3 regions of the Pokkaliibacter sp. MBI-7 genome follow, and region 1 is predicted to be linked to each of the others. Evidence: predicted binding sites of a transcription regulator. Region 1 holds the regulator's gene; each other region holds the start of a gene.

Region 1 (7,427 bases):
GCTCTATTCCTGAGCGTGTTCCGGAACTGATTCGTAAGCTTGGTGCCAGTGAGGTACGTGCTGCCATTATTCTGAGTGGTGGCTATCTTGCTCAGGGCGAGGAAAGCCGACCCCTGCGTGAGGCGGTTAAAGAAGCAGCGAAGCCCTATGGTATTCGCATCATGGGGCCAGACTGTCTGGGAATACTGGTTCCTGGCCACAACATGAATGCCAGTTACAGCCATCTCAATGTACTGAAAGGGAAAGTGGGCTACGTCGGCCAGTCCGGTATTGTCGGTACCGCCATGATTGACTGGGCGACAGGTCAGGGGATTGGCTTCTCCCATTTTCTTACCATAGGCGACTCTGTCGATGTCGATCTGCCCAGCATCATCGATTACCTCGCGGCGGATCCTTATACCCAGTCCATCGTGTTGCAGCTCAATCGTATTACCAATGCTCGACACTTTGTCTCGGCTGTACGCTCGGCAGCACGAAATAAACTGGTGCTCATTCTGAAAAGTGCCTTCCTGCATCAGGCTGGGGCAATACAAAGTGCAGTGGACAGTGGTGTCGTCAGTGAGGATCAGGTCTACGATGCCGTGTTGCGCCGGGCAGGGGTCGTGCGGGTGACAACCTCTGATGAAGTTTTTAATGCGCTGGAGACGCTCAGCCGCAGCAAGCTGTTGAAAGGTGACCGGCTGGCGTTGATTTGCAACGGCATGGGGCCGAATGCACTGGCGGTCGATGCCTTGATACGTAAAGGTGGCAAGCTGGCGCAGTTGTCAGAGCAGACCGTTGCTGACCTGGCTGAGGTACTACCGCCTTTTTGGAGTCGCGCTAATCCTGTTGATCTCAATGCGACGGCAACACCTGAGCAGTTTGCCAGGGCGCTGTCGATTGTCAGTCGTGATCCGAATGTGGATGCGGTGCTGATGATTCATGCACCGACCCGTCTGGCTCCCTGCGTACAGACGGCTGAGGCGATCATCAAAGTACAGAAGTCTGTATCCACCCAGGTACTAACCAGCTGGATGGGAAGAGCCAGTGCCATACCGGCACGTAACTTGTTAAGTGCCGCAGGTATTCCGACCTATATCACTCCTGAAAAAGCGGTAGAAGGCTTTATGCACATGGTTGAATACCGGCGCAATCAGGAAGTGACGCGACAAACGCCACCCAACTATGTGCTGCAGGAGCAGTCCATTCATCGCATGCGTGCCAAGGCACTGGTGGATGGTATTCATAGCAGTGGTCGGGACTACCTTACCCATGCCGAGTCCATGGAGCTGGTCAACTACTACGGTATTCCCTCTGCTCATTCTTCTTACGCGATCTCTGTTGAAGAAGTGCTGAAAGTTGGGCGGTTCTACGAGGAGGGAGTCGCAGTCAAGGCTCTGCACAAGGACAATCGCTATCCCTTTGCCTATGACCAGCTATTGACCAAACGCTGGCAGGACATGGCACTGGATATGTACTCTGAGGACGAGATTCGACGTCGGGTTACTCGCCTTGATTATCGGATGCGCGAGCGCTACCAGGATAATGAGCTGGATGGCTTTGTCGTGCAGCAGATGAAGCGTGGCTTTCAGTCCATGCAGATGCATGTCGGCATAACCCAGCATCCGGTTTTTGGTCCGCTGATCGTTTTTGGTGTGGGTGGTTACACCGTTGATGTTCTGGGTGATCGTCAGTTAGGGGTACCACCTCTGAGCATGTCGCTGGCTCGCTTGCTGATCGAGCAAAGCAGAGTGCACCGGATTATTCAGGAAAACAGCTATAGGATTGATCAGGACATCAATACCCTCTGCCAGATGCTGGTCAAGCTATCGCAGCTGGTGGTGGACTTGCCGGTGGTCAAGGCGCTTGAGATCAATCCACTGTTGTTAAACAAGCAAGGATTACTCGCTGTCGACGTCAGTGTCTCGCTGGGAGAGCCGGTCCCCTTATGCATTCCCGCCTATCCGGAGCATTTGCGTGAGTGGGCTACATTGCTGAAAAGCAACAGAGAGGTGGAGCTGCGGCCCATTCGGGGTGAAGACGAGCCAGCGCATCTGCAGTTCTACAAAAGCCTCAGCCCGGAAACCGTGCGTTTGCGCTATTTCTACAGTCGCTCAGTCCCCAATCATTCTGAGCTGGCAAACTGGTCACAGATTGACTACGACCGGGAGATGGCCTTTATCGCGACCGCACTGAAGCAAGATCAGAGTTATGAGTACGAGACACTGGGCGTGGTGCGTGCCATCACCGATCCGGATAACGTTACTGCGGAGTTTTCGATCGTGATCCGGGATGACATGCAGGGAGAAGGGTTAGGGCGGTTGTTGATGAATAAGATCACCGAGTATTGCCGCAGCCGGGGCACGTTGCAGTTGGTGGGGTCAACGTTGCCGACGAATCTGGGCATGCAGAAGCTGGCCAAGTCACTTGGCTTTCAGAATTCCTACAACGCCGAAGAAGAGGTGGTAGATATGCGCTTGCCTCTTAACCCACCTCAAGAAGACTGGCAGTTCCATCGCTTATCATTAGGATGATGTCGTCAGGTTGACGCACCCATGTGGAAGAGAAGCCGGGCTTCCGTCTGTCTACATCTCAGGGCAATAGATGTCGTGAAGTGTGCGGATAATCTGACTGGCAACATCACCGGACAGTGAGTAGTAAATGGTCTGGGATTCTCGCCGGGTTTTGACCAGCCCATCCCGGCGCAACACAGCCAGATGCTGTGACAGTGCTGACTGACTTAGGTCAAGGCAGGTATTGAGTTCCGTCACCGAAAGCTCTTTGCCATCCAGATAGCACAAAATAAGAAGACGGCTTTCATTAGCCAGTGCTTTAAGGACTTTCGCCGCGCCAGAGGCATTCCTTTTCATCATTTCCAGCGTTTCTGGTGTCATGCCATGGGTGGCGTTTGGCTGAGTGGCGCTATTCAAACAACGTTCTCCTCAAACAGCAGAGTCTGGAGACAAAGGATTTTCAGAGGATACTGTCAGTACTCTGTGCCCGGTTACATCTTGCAACATCGTACTGTATCGAAGGGAGCTGTGCAATTTAGCTGGGAAGGGTCAGCTGATACGCATCAACGTTGGCGGCTAAAAGTGATGAGCTGGTTCTTGAAAAGGCTCGTTCCGGCATCCGGAACGAGCTCAGCATCAGTATGCAATCAGAGAGAATACTGACACGCCGGAATCTTGCAGCCTCTGTGAGCCCTGCAAGCCTGGCAGGTCGATGATGGAAGCAACTTCACTGACGCTGCCGCCCAAACGTTGCACGAGCGAGCAGGCGGCAATCAGAGTGCCGCCTGTGGCAATCAGATCATCAAAAATCAGTACTTTGTCGCCGGGGCCACACGCATCAGTCTGTACTTCCAGGGTTGCACTGCCGTACTCAAGGTCATAGGACTGGCTGATGGTGTCGCCGGGCAGTTTGCCTTTTTTGCGTACCAGAATGAGGGGCTTGTTGAGCTGGTGAGCAAGAATGGCGCTCACCAGAAAGCCGCGTGCGTCAATGCTGGCAATGTGGGTGATATCGGAAGTAACGTAGCGTTCAATAAAGCCGTCAGTCACTGTGCGTAATGCTTTAGGATCTTTAAAAATGGGCGTGATATCACGGAAGGTGACGCCGGGCTCAGGCCAGTCAGGCAGGGCCCGAATCACTGACTTTACGTAGGAAGCATCAAAAGCCATGGTTGGTTGATCCTTAGAGAGTAAAAATCCTGCACAGGGCAGGATCAGATGGCCGGAATAAACCGAATGGATAATTCTTGCCTAGGTTACCTCAAACTGGCTGGCTGAGAAACCCGCTGCCTGCTCGTGAAGATTCTGCTCTGCGGCAGTCTCATCGCTCACAGGCTGCTGTAACTTATCAGGCTTGCTTGGCAAGTACATGAGTCTCTACGTGTTCACACTCACCCGCTGCGGCATACAGGCCGCTCAGGTCAATCACACGAATGTCTTTTCCTTCAACCGCGATCAGTTCGTTTTTCTGGAAGCGGGTAAAGATACGACTCACTGTCTCTACTGCCAGACCCAGATAGTTACCGATCTCATTACGTGACATGGGTAAACGGAAATGGGTGGCGGAAAAACCACGAAGTTTGAATCGTTGAGACAAACGTACCAGGAAGGTGCCTACGCGTTCATCCGCATTCTTCTTGCTCAGTAACAGCATCATTTGCTGCTCTTCACGGATTTCTTTGCTCATGGTACGCAGCAAATTTTTCCGCAGCTCCGGTAATTGCCCGGAGAGGGTATCAAGCTTCTCAAAGGGGATTTCACACACCGTGGTGGTTTCCAGTACTTTGGCAGAAACCGGGTACTGTGACTCGTGAATACCGCTCAGTCCAAGCAGCTCACTGGGAAGATAGAAACCAGTGATCTGTTCTTCACCCTCATCGGTAACCGTGTAGGTTTTGATGGCACCTGCGCGTACGGCAAAAACGGATGAGAAATTGTCACCCTGACGGAACAGGTGTTCACCTTTCTTCAGTGGGCGGCTTTTATCAATGATGCCATCCAGGCGATCCATCTCGGTAAAGCTCAGGGATAGCGGCAGACACAGAGAGTTCAGGCTGCAATGCTGGCAGTGAGCCTGTTTGATATTACGAATGATCGGTTCCATGTGGGGGTGCTCAGCCATAATCGTTTCCCTGCGCGTAATTTAAAAAATGAACCAACTGTCAGGTGTGACAGTATGTTATATGTGGTTGCACAGGTGAAGGAAAAAGTCTTCGGACTTATCAGAACATATTCACGATTTTGCTAATCAAAGCCAAACAAGGCCAAAAGAGCTGAGGAAGCGGTGTTTAGTTATCCTAAATGCGCATCCGAAGGTCTTTTCTTCGCTGTGTGGCTGACGCACGGCAGATCGTGAAGGCGTTCTTAAATGATCCGAGAAAAACGCTGTTCAATCTGTGCTTGCCTGTAGCTGTCAAACAGCATACAGATCGACCGGATAAGCAGTCGTCCTGGCGGCAATATTGTCAGAGAGCCAGCGCTTATGGATATCAGACCATCGTTTATATGTCCACCGAGCGCATTGAGTTCTTTTGCAAAGTACTCATTGAAGTTGATCTGCCAGGTTGTACTGAAGGTTGCGGTGTCCAACTGAAAGTGACAGATCAGCTGAGTAATCAGCGCGCGGCGCACACGGTCGTCGTAACTTAGCTGAATACCTTTACAGATTGCGTTGCCCTGACTGTCCAGAGCGTCAGACCATTGCCCCACATCGTGCATGTTCTGGAAGTAGGTATCCCCTACCTGCGAAATGGACGAGGCGCCCATAGCCAGCAGCTCGCAGTCACCACGAGTGGTATAGCCCTGAAAGTTGCGATGCAGTTTGCCTTCACGTTGTGCCATAGCCAGCTCGTCGTCCGGCTTGGCGAAGTGATCCATCCCGATGTACTGATAACCTGCCTGATCCAGGCGTTCTATACAGTGTTGCAGAATGCTCAGTTTCATTTGCGGTGTTGGCAGGTCTTCAGCGCGAATATGCCGCTGAGGGCGGAAGCGATCGGGAAGATGAGCATAGTTAAATACAGAGAGCCGATCAGGCGACAGGGCAATGACGGTTTCCAGGGTTTCGGCAAAGCTGTCAGGGGTCTGCAATGGCAAACCATAAATCAGATCGAAATTGATCGAGCGGAATCCCAGTTGACGTGCCTGTTGCAGCAACTCGGCCACCTGCTCGAGAGGCTGTACACGATTAACCGCAGCCTGTACGGCGGGATTGGTGTCCTGAATACCAAAACTCAGGCGATTGAAGCCCAGATCACGCAATACCTTCAGGGTATCGCCAGTCACCGTGCGAGGATCGATCTCGATGGAGTAATCGGCCTTGTCATCATCACGCAGAGTGAAATGGCGCCGGATGACTGCCATCACTTCCTGCAACTCCGTGTCACTCAGGAAGGTGGGAGTGCCACCACCAAAATGCAGCTGCTCAACAACACGCCCTTCAGCAAAACGTTCAGCGTAGAAGGCTATTTCCTGATAGAGCTTGTCCAGATAGGACCTGACACGCTGGTGCTGACGTGTAATGACCTTGTTGCAGGCGCAGTAATAGCAGACGTGTTCACAAAAGGGGATGTGGAAATACAGCGACAGCGGTGCCTCAGCGCGAATACTGGCCGCAGCATGCTGCAGGATGTCGTTGCCCTCCAGAGTACGAAAGTCTACAGCGGTCGGGTATGAGGTGTAGCGGGGACCAGCGCTGTCATAGCGGCTGATCAGTTCAGGCACCCAGACAGGATGCAGGTCGGGTAAGGGAGAAAGATTGACGTGGCTCACAGTTTGGCTCCTGTTTAGCTCCACGGCAAAGTATAGAGAGCTCAGTTACACGTCAGCATGATCCAGATCAATGGCTGACAGAAAGATGTAAAGGAAGTGCATGAATCATGGAGGGCAGGGTGATGCTCAGGTTATAGCAGCCCCAAAGCAGTATCAGTATCCCCCCGAGACGGTGTAACCACTGCTGTTGCACCAGTCCTTTCAAACTATGGGAGAACCAGCCGGTGGCGAGCATCACTGGCAGCGTCCCCAGCCCGAACAGGCCCATAATCAGGGCACCATCCAGCCAGGAGTGACTGGCCAGACTCCAGGTCAGGGTGCTGTATACCAGTCCGCAGGGCAGCCAGCCCCAGATCATGCCGAGAGCCAGCGCCTGCCGGATGTTTCTGACGGGTAGCAAGCGTTTGCCCAGAGGGCTGATCAAACGCCAGAGACCGCGGCCAGCCTGTTCGACATGGGTAAGCCATGTTGACCAGCCTGCCAGATACAGGCCCATCAGAATCAGCATTACAGCGGCCAGCAGGCGCAATATCGGAAACTGGTGTAAATCCAGTGTGGCACCCAGTGCCCCGCTGACAGCACCGGCCAGCATATAGCTGCTTATGCGGCCCAGATTGTAGGCAGTGGTCAGAGGCAGGCGTTGAGCAGTGGGAGCTTGTATGGCTACCGCTGTCATGATGCCCCCGCACATGCCAAAGCAATGCATGCCCCCCATCAGGCCGATAAGAAAAGCCGCGCTCAAGTCCAGACTGATCATGGCTGCTGCCGTGAGTCGTCATGCTTGGCGTCAGAGACTTCTGCTTGCGCCTGCTCTTCATGCTCGCCTCTGTAGGGGGCAGGAGGAATCATGTCTTTGTCTTCATCAAAAAGAATGCGGTGTGCCGGACTGTCGAGATCGTCATATTGCCCGCTCTTGACAGACCAGAAAAAGAAATACATGGCCAGCCCGATGAACAGCAGAGCGATGGGAATCAACAGATACATTATGTCCATGGCATTCACGCAGGCTGGGTGGAAAGGGAGGGGGAATGAAGTGCGGAGAGTCTTTTGTCCCGACCGAGGCGCATGGCATTGCACACCACGATCAGCGAGCTGCTGGCCATGCCGACGGCAGCAAGATAGGGCGGAATCATTCCTGATGCTGCCAGCGGTAATGCAAGCAGA
Region 2 (7,427 bases), on a different contig from region 1:
GATCACTGATGTAGTGAGCAATATCACGCAGATTGTTCATACCGCCATTTACCTGACCGGACAGCACTCTCTGCTCACGTAAAACGTCATACAACTCAAATTCAGCATGATATTGACCGCCCGCCTGGGACAGTCGACCAATCACCAGATAGTCCTGTTTCAGAATGGACCAGTCGCGGTAGAAAATCTGACTCTGGTCATGTGGCCAGTTCAGCATCTTGCCTCTGTCCAGAGGATTGAACTGACCGCTACGCTGCAGGTCAGCTCCGACTATCTGGGCAATATCGTCGTTCAATGGCTGTCCTTGCCACTGAAAGGGAACAACCGCGATAGGTGTCGGGTTGTCCATACCCTTAGTAATTTCAATTGTCAGCTCAGCACGAGCCATACTGGCAAAGCAAAGAGCAACAAGCCCCAGCCACAACTTCTTCCACATAGCTACACCTACTTTTGCAAAGTCAGTTCCAGCCACCACCGCAATCCATACTTATCGAGCAGGTTTGACAGGTTGAGCCCCGATCACTACCAGTACACCCTGCTACAATCTTAGATCACTAGGATTGAAGCACAGGTTAAAGCTACGGAAATTAGACTCAAATGCACTTCTGTCTAGCTTCTGCAACTCATCAAACTCGACCACCTTCCAGACCGCATTAACAGCACTCTGGTCAAAAGCCGTGTTGCCACTGGAGTTAATCACCTTTACATCCACAACCTTGCCACTATCAATAAGGTTGATGCGCAACACTACAACCATGTCATTACGAGCCGATGGCGGACGTGTCCATGCGCGACTCACCATTTCGTTGATGTAAGCCATCGCATCAGTCACTGACGCATCATCGCTGGACTCAGCGGTATTGAGCTCATCTTCGAGCGCTTTATCCAACTCCTGCTGACGCTTGGCTTGATCTGCTTTGCGCTTGGCGTCATCGGCTTTCTTTTTATCTTCCGCAGCCTTTTTCTTTGCTGCTTCATCTGCTTTCTTCTTGGCATCAGCCTGCTTTTTAGCTTCGGCGTCTGCCTTGGCTTTTGCATCAGCTGCAGCTTTGGCCTTGGCGTCTGCTTCAGCTTTTGCTTTCGCCTCCGCATCAGCTTTCGCTTTGGCCGCCTGATCAGCCTTCAACTTAGCATCAGCTTCAGCTTTCTTACGCGCATCCGCTTCAGCCTGCTTTTTAGCTGCTTCATCCGCTTTACGCTGAGCATCTTCCGCAGCCTGCTTTTTAGCCTGATCTGCAGCTGCCTGGGCCTTCTTCTTCTCTTCAGCCACTTTTTCAGCTTCAGCCTCAGCTTTTTCCTGAGCTTGCTGCTGAGCCTTCTGCTGATCTTCTAACTCTCGTTTGGCCTGCTCTTCAGCCGCACGCTTTTCATCTTCAATACGCTGCGTTTCTTCAGCTTTGTGCTTTTCCTGCTCAACATCCTTGGCTTTGTCTGCCAAGCGCTGCTTGTCTGGTTGCTTTTTCGACTTACCCTGGCTTAGAGCCTTGAGATCAATCACCTCTGCCTTGACATAGCGAGGCGTCATTTGTTGTGGACGAGACTCATAAGTAAAAGCCCAGTTCACTACAAAGGCACCGATAATCAAGACATGCAGAAGGATTGCCAGGACAGTAGGCGTGAAATACGAACGGCTAGAAAATATCCTCACAGTATCAGGGCTCTGTCACCAGACCTACAGTTCCTGCTCCAGCCTCCTGCAAAGCCACCATCAGCTCCACTACCTGGCTATAAGCGACCTTTTTATCCCCTCTCACCAACACCTTGGTCTTTGGTTGCTGAGCGAGGATTTTACCTACCTGTTCCTGAATCAGAGGCAAGCCAACAGGATCGGTGTCCTTACCTCCATGACTGAGAAAATAGAGGCCATCAGCATTTACAGTAACGACTATCGGCTCCTGATTTTGCTCAGTTTCCACAGGATCTGCCGGCGCCTTGGGAAGCTCAACAGAGATACCCTGAGTCAGCATGGGCGCTGTGACCATAAAGATAACCAACAGCACCATCATTACGTCGATATAGGGTACTACGTTCATCTCCGCGTTAAGGCGGCGCTCACGACGTGCCATAACGCTTAACCATCCATTGTGTGAAGTTTGCGATAAAGAATCGCACTGAACTCATCAGCGAACGTTTCGTAATGATTGAGCAGACGATCAACCTGGGCACTATAACGGTTGTAGGCTACCACAGCCGGGATGGCTGCAAACAAGCCAATCGCGGTTGCGATCAACGCTTCAGCAATGCCGGGCGCAACCGTTGCCAGAGTTGCCTGCTGCACATTGGAGAGGCCGATAAACGCATTCATGATTCCCCACACTGTACCGAACAGACCAATGTATGGGCTTACAGAACCCACAGTAGCCAGGAAGGGTAAATGAATTTCCAGTTTATCCTGCTCTTTGGATACAGCGACTTTCAACGCACGCTGCACACCCTGCATGACAATTTCAGGGTCGACGCCAGGCTGCTGACGCATGCGAGAGAACTCTTTGATACCTGATGAGAAAATATTTTCCACACCATTATCCGGATCCTGATTAGCCGCCACTTCGCGGTATAGACGACTCAGATCCATTCCGGACCAGAAGCGATCTTCAAATTCAACCAGAGCCTTACGTGAGCTGCCAAGAACAGCACGCCTCTGGAATATAACTATCCAGGAAAGGCAAGATGCCAGAAGCAAGGCCAACATCACGATCTGAACCAGTACGCTCGCATTAGATACGAGACCCCATACCGACATATGCTGTTCGGCCACTCAATGATCTCCTGGGATTAAAAAGGAAATGTAAGACTAAAGGATTTACCCGATGATGAATACAGGCTGTCATTTTGCAGCCGCAATAATTTTTTTCAAATTATTACGTCATAGTACCTTGGTACCAGAGCGCGCAAAGCATAGAGAGTGATGCATCAAAAGAAAAGAGGGGGAATAGCCAATATTTTTTGCCTGTGATGATCATTTTTTTTGTCATAACATGCACACTGATTGCAATATTTTGTCAAAGGTTGACTAAGCAGCCTCTCAGGTTCAATGTCCGCACCGCAGCACTGACACACACCGTACTCCCCTTCCTCAATCAGCTCGAGCGCCTCCTGCACCTGTCTTAACTCCAACATACAATCTTTAACAGAGGCTAATTGAAAGCCAGCTTTGCTACTTACATACCCCTCAAGATCAGACTCCAGACCTGTAAGCTGCCTTATCAGCAGTCGATACCTGTCCAGCAAGGAGCGCTGCAGATCCAGGATATGGGAGGTTGTCAGTCCAGCCATCTTCGTCTTCCCCAACGAAATAGTGACAACCTAGTCTACTGATCACCTCTGTTCTGGCGTTGATTTAGATCAGTCATCCCTAGCGACCACAACCATACCTGACAGCAACAAACATACAGGCTGACAAAAGCTTTTGCTTAATACTCGCCCATTCAGCCAGCTGGCGGCCTCTCCAGACCGAAATGCTGATAGGCACGATCCGTCGCCATTCGCCCACGAGCAGTCCGAATAATAAATCCCTGCTGAATCAGGTAGGGCTCAAGTACATCTTCAATGGTGTCGCGCTCTTCACTGATCGCAGCAGCCATACTATCAACACCCACCGGCCCACCAGAGAAGTGCTCGATCATGGTCAGCAATAGCCTTCTATCCATATGATCAAACCCTTCCCTATCCACATTCAGCATATCCAACGCCTGCTCTGCAACTACGCCGGATATCTGACCATCGTGCCGGACCTCAGCAAAATCCCGCACTCGTCGTAGCAGCCGGTTGGCGATACGCGGCGTTCCACGGGAACGGCGCGCGATCTCAAACGCTCCCTGCTCCTCGATTTGCACTCCCAAGAGCGACGCAGAACGAGTAACAATATGAGTCAGATCCTTTACGTTATAAAACTCAAGACGTTGAACTATTCCAAAGCGATCACGCAAAGGAGAGGTCAGCAACCCTGCCCGAGTAGTAGCACCAATCAAGGTAAAGGGCGGGAGATCCAGTTTAATGGAGCGCGCTGCAGGCCCCTCACCGATCATAATATCCAGCTGATAGTCCTCCATGGCGGGATAGAGCACTTCTTCTACTGCAGGACTCAAGCGATGAATCTCATCGATAAATAACACATCCATCGGCTCAAGATTGGTCAGAAGCGCAGCAAGATCACCTGCTCGCTCCAACACCGGCCCAGAAGTGGTGCGTATGTTTACGCCCATTTCATTGGCAATAATATTGGCCAGTGTTGTTTTACCCAAACCTGGCGGACCAAACACTAACGTATGATCCAATGCCTCTGGCTGATTAGTAGCAGCCTGACGCTTCTTCGCTGCCTGGATAAAAATTTCCATCTGTTCGCGAACCGGCTGCTGCCCAACGTAATCAGCCAGCGTTTTTGGACGAATCGCCCGATCCTGCCAGTCCTCTCCCTGCTTCGGAGCAGGACTTATAAAGCGATCAACTTCTATCATGCAATTCTCGCCTAACTCGCCAACGGCATATCAATCCAAACTCACGCAACATTCGACTCAGCGACCCACCATGGACTTCAATGCCAGCTTAAGCAGACTTTCAACACTGACACCCTGTCCACTCAGCTCTTTATCTGCCTGCATGACTGCCTTACTCGCTTCAGCAGGCTTATAACCCAATGCCAGTAGAGCTTGCTCTGCCTCAAGGCGAACGTCTGCAACTGCAGGAGCGCCAGGAAGCACTCCACCCGTCAATGTAAAGTCCGCAATGTCACTCCCCTGCCAGGAGCCCAACCGGTCACGTAACTCAACCAGCAGTCTTTCAGCTGTCTTTTTACCAACACCGGGCACCTTGATTAAGCGTGCAATATCACCCTCCGCAACACTGCGCACCAGCTCTTTCACTTCAAGAGATGAGAGAATGGCTAACGCCAGCTTCGGACCAACACCATTTGCTTTGATCAGGATACGAAAAACATCACGCTCACCGCGATCGATAAATCCAAACAGGTGATGCGCATCCTCACGAATAACCTGGTGAGTAAACAGAACGACTTTCTTTCCTCGTTCAGGCAAGCGAAAGTGAGTTTGCATACTGGCTTCAACTTCATAGCCTACCCCCCCCACATCCAACAACAGTGCCGGTGGAGCTTTCTCCAGCAGTACACCTTCAAGGCGCCCGATCATTTTGCTTCTCCATATGTTGACTCAGGTCCGGGGCAGGGTCCGCATGAAACGGGGCAAACACAGATCCCAGCGCAGCGCTGCCAGACGCAATATCAACACAACCAGCATCGCCAACCATGGAAATACGCGCTCATCCAGCCCCCAGGCCTGTAAAACGAGATACACAACCGCACCCACAATGGCAGCCGTAGCATAAATTTCTCTATGAAAAATCAAGGGAATTTCATTTGCCAGTAAGTCGCGAATCACACCACCGACACAGCCTGTCATGACAGCGGTCACTATAACGATAAGCGGTGAAAACCCCATGTGCGCCGCCTGATCAGCACCCAGCACGGTAAAAACCGCCAGCCCGATAGCATCCGCTACTGCCAGCGCCCCAACGGGGAAGCACCAAAAACGCGTGAACATAAAGGTAAAGGTGCCGCCCGCCAAAGCCAGCCAGATGTAGGTATTATCCTTTACCCAGTTAACCGGCAGGTTTCCCATCAGCAGATCTCGTAATGTCCCCCCTCCCGTCGCGGTTACTATCGAAAATACCAGCACACCGAAAAGGTCGAGGCTCTTTTCTTCACCACGCAGGGCACCAGCCATGGCAAAAACGACTATGCCGAAATAGTCCAGAGACTGCAGAATAACCTCCGCGCTCACCCACGCACCCTCCCTGTATATGAACGAAGCTGCTGCTCCTGAATACGAGTCACTGAGGCAGAACGATGGGCATGGCAAATGGCGATACCCAAAGCATCCGCAGCATCCGCCTGAGGCAAGCCCGGCAATTTCAGCAAGGCCATTACCATATGCTGGACCTGCACCTTGTCAGCGGAACCTTTGCCGACCACAGCCTGCTTTACTTCCTTGGCTGCATATTCCGCCACAGTCAGACCATGACTGGCCAACGTGACAATAGCCACACCTCGCGCCTGCCCCAACTTAAGAGCAGAATCGGCATTGCGTGCCATAAATACTCGCTCTATCGCTGCCTCATCAGGTTTATGCCAGGCAACGAGTTCATGCAATGCATCCTGAATCTGTTTGAGGCGAAGAGGTAATCCCTCAGCGGTGATTCGTACACAGCCGCTGGCAACATAACTTAGCCGCCCCGCCTCGAAGCGAATAACACCATATCCAGTAATGCGAGAGCCGGGATCAATCCCGATAATAACGGACATATCTAACTCAACTGATCAACTGCGGCCATCATAGGCATTTCGCAAAATACTGTATATACATACAAATAAAATTGACAGCACAAAAACCAGAACAGCGGCCTATGCCGCTGCTCTGGTATTCAAGTATCGATGTAGAGAAAACCCGATCTTCAGGCTACTGCATAGCCTCTTCTGGAATCTCAGCATTGTGGAAGACATTCTGCACATCATCCAGATCCTCCAGAATATCGATCAGTTTGACAATCTTGATACCTGTATCGACATCCAGCTCGGCACTGGTACTGGGAATCATGGCTACCTCTGCCATCTCAGCCTGATAACCAGCAGCCTGCAGAGCATCCCTGACATTGAGATATTCATTGGCGTCGGTAAAGACATCAATTGAGCCGTCCTCATTGGCTACCACATCATCAGCACCCACCTCTAACGCAGCCTCAATCAAGGCATCTTCATCGACATTAACAAAGGTCAGCTGCCCCTTTTTGTCGAACAGGTAGGACACTGAGCCATTGGTCCCCAGATTCCCGCCCACCTTGGTGAACGCGGCACGCACATTCGCTACGGTACGATTGATGTTATCTGTCATACACTCAACCAGCACTGCAACACCGCCTGGGCCGTAACCTTCATAGGTCAGCTCATCGTAATTTTCTTCATTGCCGGCACCCGCCCCCCGGGAGATGGCTTTATCGATGGTGTCACGCTTCATGTTGGCAACCAGTGCCTTGTCCATCGCCGCCCGTAATCGTGGGTTATCAGCAGGATCAGCACTACCATGTTTGGCAGCAACAGTTAACTCACGAATGATTTTGGTAAATACTTTGCCCTTCTTGGCATCTTGACGGGCCTTGCGGTGCTTAATGTTGGCCCACTTACTATGACCTGCCATAACACTACCCCTATTCTGATCCGGACACCCACACAGCCATCCAGACGTATAAATGCAGAGAGGGCTTACGCCCTCTCCTTGAAACTACCCAGCCATACAGCCATGGCCCGGTTTGCATCAAACCTGACCGGTGACCAGAGACCTAGGCCTCAGCACCCTTGGTACGCAAGCGAATATTCAGCTCACGCAACTGTTTGGCACTGACCTCACCTGGAGCTTCAG
Region 3 (7,427 bases), on a different contig from region 1:
GCGGCCCTCGCCCGGGGCGACTGTGTCGTGGCCACTGCCCGCAACACGGATGCCCTGCAGGCACTGGTGGATCAATACGGTGACCGGGTGTTGCCGTTACCGCTGGACGTGTGTGACCGCAAGGCGGTGTTTCGTACCGTGGCTGCGGCCTATGAGCACTTCGGACGGCTGGACGTTGTCATCAACAATGCCGGCTACGGCTTATTTGGCATGGTGGAGGAGGTTTCTGAGCAACAGGCTCGCGCGCAGTTCGAGACCAACTTTTTTGGCGCGCTGTGGGTCACGCAGGCGGTGTTGCCGCTGATGCGCATGCAGCGCAGCGGGCACATCCTGCAGGTATCAACCATTGGCGGCGTCACCGCTTTCCCACTGTTTGGCCTGTATAACGCATCGAAGTGGGCGCTGGAGGGGATGAGTCAGGCACTGGCGGCCGAAGTGCGCGAATTTGGCATCAAGGTCACCCTGATTGAGCCGACGGCATTTGCCACGGAGTGGGCCGGGAATTCGGCAGTGCATGCCACGCCTCGTACCGAGTACGACGGTGTCCGTCAGCAGGTGCTTGGCATGTGGAGCGGGCAGACGCCGGGCCAGCCTGAAGCCTCTGCTGCTGCCGTGCTGGCGCTGGTGGATGCTGAACAGCCACCGCTGCGGGTGTTCTTCGGTGACATGCTCGGCATGATGCAGGCCGAGTACGGACAGCGGCTGCACGACTGGGAGCAGTGGCAGGCGCTGGCCATCGCCGCCCGGGGGTGACGTTCAGTCAGCCCCTGTTCTCCCGACATTAACCATTACCCTCTCGTCTTTCACAGTGGAGCGCCTCATGTTCTCACTCTCCTGCATCGTCCGGGCTGCCTGTGCGCCCGGACGAGGTGTCAATAATGGTCTGCCGCATCTGTTCTGCCCGCCACCCGGCCGCAGCAAAGGTTGGGGAAGGCAAGTCGTGCGGGCAGGGGTGTTAATGCTACTGCTGGCAAATGCCGTTATGGCGCAGACGGCGCTACCCGGGGCGCAGGCTATGCCTGTGTCGGTGACCCAGACGTGGGACAAGGTGTTTCCACAAAGTCCACAGGTTGATCACCAGAAAGTCTCTTTCGAGAACCGCTACGGGATTCGTCTGGTCGCTGATCTGTATATGCCGAAAGGGACGGACAAAAAACTCCTTGCCGCACTGGTGGTGGCCGGACCCTTTGGTTCAGTGAAGGAGCAAGTATCCGGACTGTATGCGCAGAAAATGGCGGAACGTGGCTACCTTACCCTTGCCTTTGACCCGTCCTATACCGGTGAGAGTGGCGGTGAGCCGCGCAATCTGGCATCTGCTGAGATCAATACGGACGATGTCAGTGCCGCTGTTGATTATCTGGGGTTGCTGGACAGCGTTGACCGTCAGCGTATCGGGGTCATCGGTATCTGTGGTGGCGGTGGCATGAGCCTCAATGCCGCCGCAATCGACACCCGCATCAGAGCCGTAGTAACCGCCAGCATGTACGATATTTCCCGGCTCATGGCCAGGGGCTACTACGATGCCATGAGTCACGAAGCGCGTGCCGGCATGGTGCAGCAACTGAGTGAACAGCGCTGGCGGGATGCGGAGCAGGGACGATTCGCCGACGGTCCGCCCTTCCTGCCAGACACACTGGAAGGGGTGACCGATCCGGTAGTGAAGATGTATTTCGATTACTATCGCACTCCTCGTGGCTACCATCCGCGCTCTGTGAACTCCCGCGGTGCCTTTACTGCCACTATGCCGCTGTCATTTATGAATATGCCAATGCTGACCCATATTGATGAGATTTCGCCCCGACCTGTGCTGTTCATCGCCGGTGCTAAGGCCCATTCGCGGTATTTCAGTGAGGATGCCTACAAGGCGGCGGCTGAGCCGAAGCAATTGCTGATCGTCGGCGATGCCATTCATACGGATTTGTATGATCGAGTCGACAAGATTCCTTTTGATGCGATCACGGCCTTCTTCGATCGCTCGCTGCACTGAGCACAGATGATCATGCACCACCGCTGGTCAGCCCTGGCATAGTCAGAAAAACAGCCAGTACGTTGTACTGGCTGTGGCTTGGCAGCTCACCCCGCCAGACGCCGGCTCAGCCACTTTTCCGCTTCCACCAGCAGATAGACCGCCAGCCCGGCCAGCAGGGTTTCCGGCCACAGAGCGAGGGGCATGGCCACCGTGCCGAACAGGGTTTGCATCAGCGGCAGATAGGTGAACAGCAGCTGCACGATGACCAGCACACCAATGCTCAGCAGTACGTAGGGGTTGCCGGTCCAGCTTTGCCACGACAGCGTAGAGCGGCGCAGTGAGCGGCAGTTGAGCAGATACAGCGCTTCACCGGCGACCAGTGCATTGACCGCGACGGTGCGGGCCAGCGCCAGATCGTGATACTGGCTCAGGGCCAGCTGGAACAGCAGCAGGCTGGCGCAGGCCAGCAGCACCGACACCAGCACCACCCGCCAGATCAGAAAGCGACTGAGCAGCGGCTCTGTGGCCGGGCGCGGTGGCCGCTGCATAATCCCTGTTTCGCTTTGCTCGAAGGCCAGTGCCAGTGACAGGGTAACGGCGGTGATCATGTTGACCCACAGAATCTGCACCGGTGTCATGGGCAGGGTGATGCCGAGCAGGATGGCGGCAATCAGCACCAGTGCTTCACCCCCGTTGGTCGGCAGGATAAAAACCAGTGCCTTGCGCAGGTTGTCATAAACGGTACGACCTTCCACCACCGCATCGCGGATGGAGCTGAAGTTGTCGTCAGCCAGCACCATCTCTGCCGCTTCCTTGGCCGCTTCAGTACCTTTCATACCCATCGCCACGCCGACATCGGCCCGTTTCAGCGCCGGAGCATCATTGACCCCATCGCCGGTCATGGCCACGATCCGTCCTCTGGCCTGCAGGGCCTGAATCAGGCGCAGCTTGTGTTCCGGACTGGCGCGGGCCACTACCCGGGTATCGTCGATCAGCTTTTCCAGCTCGGCATCGCTGAGCTGGTCCAGCATGCTGCCGGTCAGTAGCTGATGTTCATCACCCAGCTGCAGTTCACTGCCGATCGCCAGGGCGGTGCTGGCATGGTCACCGGTAATCATCACCACACGGATGCCCGCGGCATGGCAATCCGCCACCGCTTTACGTACTTCTTCACGCAGCGGATCGGCAATACCGACCAGCCCCAGCAGGGTCAGTCCGGTCAGGTGGTCATGCTCCAGCCCGGCACGGGGGTGATTTTCCGGCAGAGGCTTTTCCGCGATGGCCAGCACCCGCTGACCCCGCGCCGCCAGCCGCTCCACTGCGCGCTTCCAGCTGTCCATATCCAGTGCCTGATGGCCGCTGTGGCTGCGCACCTGTGAGCACATGGCCAGCACCCGCTCGGGCGCGCCCTTGACCAGCAGCCGCGGTAGCAGCACCGCCTCACTCAGCTCGTCATCGGCGCTGCGCGGGTGATGCAGCGTCGCCATGTAGCGGTGCTCGGACTCAAAGGGGATTTCGCTGGTACGTGGATGCCGCGCCATGCAATCGCCGTGCTGCCAGCCTGCCTTAGCCGCCAGTGCCAGCAGGGCGCCTTCTGTAGGATCACCGTGCAGGCGCCAGGGATCAGCACGGGTATCAAAGCGGGCATCGTTACAGAGCAGGGCGGCCAGCGCCAGATGCTGCACTTCCTGCTGCTGCACAGGCGTCAGCGGCTGACCGTGCAGGCTGAATTCTCCCTCGCTCTGATAACCCAAACCGGAAACGTCGATCAGGCCTTCCTGCAGGCAGAGGCTCTGCACGGTCATTTCATTGCGGGTGAGGGTACCGGTCTTGTCGGAGCAGATCACCGAGACGGCACCGAGGGTTTCCACCGCCGGTAAGCGGCGGATGATCGCGTTGCGCAGGGCCATACGCTGCACGCCGATGGCCAGGGTAATGGTGATGATGGCCGGCAGACCTTCAGGAATCGCGGCCACCGCCAGACCGACGCTGGACATGAACAGTTCGCTCAGCGGGTAGTCACGCCACAGCCAGCCGAACAGGAACACCAGCGCGGTGATGGCCAGAATGGCGATGGTCAGGGTCTGGCCCAGTGCAGCCATCTGCCGGGTCAGGGGCGTGGACAGGGTTTCCACGTCACGCAGCAGGGTGCCGATCTGCCCAAGCTCAGTGTGGTCGCCGGTGCTGACTACCACTCCGCGGGCGCGGCCCTGCGTAATCAGCGTACCGGCGAACAACATGGAGCTGCGCTCGGCCAGTGGCGCCAGAGGCTCTACTGCGTGTGCCTGTTTGCTGACGCTGTTGGCCTCGCCGGTCAGGGCGCTTTCCTGCGCGCGCAGATTGATAGCCTCGAACAGGCGGATGTCAGCCGGCACCTTGTCGCCTGACTCCAGCAGCACGATATCGCCGGGTACCAGCTGTTCGGCGTCGACGGATTCGCGCTGCCCGCCGCGCATGACCGCCGTGGTGATATGCAGCAGGGTGCGGATTGACGCCAGTGCCTTCTCGGCCTTGCCTTCCTGCAGCAGGCCGAACAGCGCATTGATCAGCACTACGGCAAAGATCACCGAGCCATCGATCCAGTGGCCGAGGCCGACACTGACCACCGCAGCGACCAGCAGCACGTAGATCAGCACGTTGTGAAACTGCAGCAGGAAGCGTTTGAGCATGGAGTCGGTAGCAGGTGGCGTCAGCACGTTGGCGCCGTATTGCTGTAACCGTTCGGCGGCATCGCTGTGGCCCAGCCCACTGCGCTGGCTGTGCAGCTGCTGTAGCGCCGTGTCGGCATCCAGCGCGTGCCAGAGCGGCTGGCCGCTGGCAGTGTTAAGCGGTGGCGGGGCGGCGGTAGTGCCTGCCCGGGGGCGGGGTTTGCTGATGGTATCCATGGGATCCTCACTGACTTGACAGGTTTCCCCTGTTCCCCCTCGCCCTGACTTGCTGTACACGCCTGGCAGGGATTATGCCGGGTATGAGCGGGTCGCGGGATAGTGAACAGCTTCTGGGAAGTGCCGGGACAGCCGCCTGCTGAACGGTTGCTGTGTTTGAGCTTAGACGAATATCAGGCAGTTATTGTGCAACTGCGGAAGAGACTATGTTGCCCTTATTACCAGCATGTTGATCTGGGTCAGGCATGGCGAGCTTTGGCGGAATGCGCAGGCTGAGGCACTCGTTGCTGGCCGGGCGGGTTGGCAGCACGGCGGCAGGTCGCTATCCTTGACCGGCGCTTACCAGCGTTCACGTTCGCGAAAAGGGCTGCGCCCGGTTGGATAACCTCTTCACTTCCATACGATTTCTGGCCTGAAGGGCGGACACAGGCATAATGCAGCAAGGCTGCAGGAGGAGTCGTATGCCGGATACCGAGCGTCCGTCTGTGAGTGATACAGCGGCACCATCGCCTTACCAGCGCACCTGGTTCAACGGGCGGCTGAATCTTGAGCAGCAGAAGAAGCGCGCCAGAGAGTTGCTGCGGGCCTATCACCAGGATCAGGCACCTGCGGTGCAGCGTTTTCAACAGCATCACCCGCGCTACGATCATGGCTTTTATCCACAGCTGGCGGATGCCCAGTGGGTGATTGCCCGCGAGAATGGCTTTGCCAGCTGGGCACGGATGAAAGCGCATATCGGGCAGCTGGCCCATCAGCCTGATACTGCGCCTGATGGTCGCCATACCCTGCATCTGCGCTGTGGCGAGGACATTCGCCAGAGCCTGCAGCTGGCGGGTTTTATCGGTGATTTCCAGCAGTTTGCCGACCCCTTCTGTCAGGGGCCGCTGGCCGATCTGCCGCTACCTGAATTTATCCACAACCGCGCCGACTTCATCGCCCGTGCCTATGAGCTGGAGCCGGCGGATGCCCTCGCGCGTCTGCAGGGCGAATATGCCGTGCTGCAGCGGCTGGAAGACTATCAGCAGGTGGTGCTGTGGTTTGAACACGACAGTTACGACCAGCTGATTCTGGCCTTTTTGCTGGACCAGCTGCTGCGGCTGCAACCGAAGGTGCAGCTGGAGCTGATCTGTGTTGAGCAGGTGCCGGGGGTGCCGGATTTTATCGGGCTGGGGCAGCTGACACCTGAACTGCTGACCTGGCTGTGGCATAACCAGCGGGTGCCGCTGGGGCGTACTCATCTGCAGCTGGGGCGGCAGGTATGGCGGGCGCTGTGTCAGCCTGAACCGGCCGCGCTGCAGGCCCTCGCTGCGGCGGAAACGTCGCCGGTCCTGCCGATGCAACGTGCCCTGCAGCGCCATCTGCGTGAGTTACCCTCCGGCTTCAATGGCCTTGGGCTGACCGAGCATCTGGCCCTGCAGGCCATGGCCGACTACGGTGCCGATACCGTGGGCCGGGTATTTTCGGTGCTGATGCGGCAGCTTGAACCACTGCCGTTTCTGGGTGATCTGATGTTCTGGTATGTCATTCGTCAGCTGCAGCAGACCCGCGAGCCGCTGTTTGTGCTGGAGCCGGGTAAGGGCGACCCTGAGCGGGGCTGGCCCAGTTATCCCATCTTTCTGACCGAGACCGGAGTGGCCGTACTGCGAGGCAAACGTGATTTTCGTGAGCTGTTCTACGGTGAGCGCTGGGTGGGTGGCATCTGCATCAAAGGGCAGGTGCGCTGAGCCGGTGTGCCGTCTGCTCTGACGGCACCCATTTTTCCTCTCTTTATTCCGCGCCGTGTTGTGGTGATCACCGCAGCACGGCTGCCCCATTACGGCCCCGTGCCGGGCATTATTCCCCAATTCGGGGCATAGGCTATTGCCCGTGTCTCTCCTAATCCTCCTTATAAAGAACGCCAGATGCCTGATATTACGGGGCTTCTGGTCAATTTTATGATTTCTGACTACTTGGTTAGTTTTTTGCTTGAGAGGGGGCAGAGATTACTTAACTGTCAGGAATGCTCCCTATGCAAGCACTCAACATTGTTGTCGCAGGCGCGGGCATGGGTGGATTAACCGCCGCCCTTGCCCTGCAGAAAGCCGGTCACCGGGTCCATGTCTATGAGCGGGTGGCGGAACTGGCGCCGGTGGGCGCTGCCATCTCTATCTGGTCAAACGGTGTGAAGATTCTCAATGCGCTGGGGCTGAAGGAGCAGATCGAAGCGGTCAGCGGTGATATGCGCAGCATGAGTTATCAGGACCTGCATGGGCAGACCCTGACCCGCTTCAGTCTGGAGCCGCTGTATCAGCAGGTGCAGCAGCCAGCCCGGCCGATTGCCCGTGCCGTGCTGCAGGAACTGCTGCTGGAGGCCGTCGGCAGGGAGCACATCACCCTCGGTGTCAGTTGTGAGCAGGTGGCGCAGGATGCCACGGGTATCGATGTCACCCTGAGCACGGGTGACACCGTGCGCGCTGATCTGCTGGTGGCGGCCGATGGCACTCATTCACGTTTGCGCACCGAGGTGGCCGGGTTCGACAGCGAACGGGAATACCGTGGTTATGTGAACTGGAATGGCCGGGTGCCGGTGTCGG

Evidence for each region. Region 1 encodes FNR, which switches genes on or off when oxygen is low (the NO sensors DNR and NnrR bind a similar motif). Its sites were predicted from a motif close to TTGATNTANATCAA; they were not measured.
Region 2: QCD60_RS01195 (TraR/DksA C4-type zinc finger protein) is a predicted target of FNR. The motif match lies at 3,336-3,349, and genes of this name have one in related genera.
Region 3: QCD60_RS14115 (HAD-IC family P-type ATPase) is a predicted target of FNR. The motif match lies at 5,084-5,097, and genes of this name have one in related genera.

What each region holds. Positions count from the first base shown of each region.
Region 1 covers NZ_JARVTG010000002.1:401,021-408,447, forward strand. Annotated here, with positions in the region: gene QCD60_RS21485 (bifunctional acetate--CoA ligase family protein/GNAT family N-acetyltransferase) at 1-2,513, shown strand, start outside; gene QCD60_RS21490 (metalloregulator ArsR/SmtB family transcription factor) at 2,565-2,873, opposite strand; gene QCD60_RS21495 (adenine phosphoribosyltransferase) at 3,129-3,662, opposite strand; gene fnr (fumarate/nitrate reduction transcriptional regulator Fnr) at 3,841-4,614, opposite strand; gene hemN (oxygen-independent coproporphyrinogen III oxidase) at 4,857-6,263, opposite strand; gene QCD60_RS21510 (sulfite exporter TauE/SafE family protein) at 6,331-7,020, opposite strand; gene ccoS (cbb3-type cytochrome oxidase assembly protein CcoS) at 7,017-7,247, opposite strand; gene QCD60_RS21520 (heavy metal translocating P-type ATPase) at 7,262-7,427, opposite strand, start outside.
Region 2 covers NZ_JARVTG010000001.1:229,945-237,371, forward strand. Annotated here, with positions in the region: gene tolB (Tol-Pal system beta propeller repeat protein TolB) at 1-436, opposite strand, end outside; gene tolA (cell envelope integrity protein TolA) at 539-1,648, opposite strand; gene tolR (protein TolR) at 1,653-2,066, opposite strand; gene tolQ (protein TolQ) at 2,072-2,743, opposite strand; gene QCD60_RS01195 (TraR/DksA C4-type zinc finger protein) at 2,914-3,276, opposite strand; gene ruvB (Holliday junction branch migration DNA helicase RuvB) at 3,429-4,457, opposite strand; gene ruvA (Holliday junction branch migration protein RuvA) at 4,515-5,144, opposite strand; gene QCD60_RS01210 (trimeric intracellular cation channel family protein) at 5,166-5,795, opposite strand; gene ruvC (crossover junction endodeoxyribonuclease RuvC) at 5,792-6,316, opposite strand; gene QCD60_RS01220 (YebC/PmpR family DNA-binding transcriptional regulator) at 6,471-7,205, opposite strand; gene aspS (aspartate--tRNA ligase) at 7,348-7,427, opposite strand, start outside.
Region 3 covers NZ_JARVTG010000001.1:3,156,271-3,163,697, forward strand. Annotated here, with positions in the region: gene QCD60_RS14105 (SDR family NAD(P)-dependent oxidoreductase) at 1-753, shown strand, start outside; gene QCD60_RS14110 (alpha/beta hydrolase) at 821-1,987, shown strand; gene QCD60_RS14115 (HAD-IC family P-type ATPase) at 2,074-4,854, opposite strand; gene QCD60_RS14120 (DUF1835 domain-containing protein) at 5,316-6,578, shown strand; gene hpxO (FAD-dependent urate hydroxylase HpxO) at 6,863-7,427, shown strand, end outside.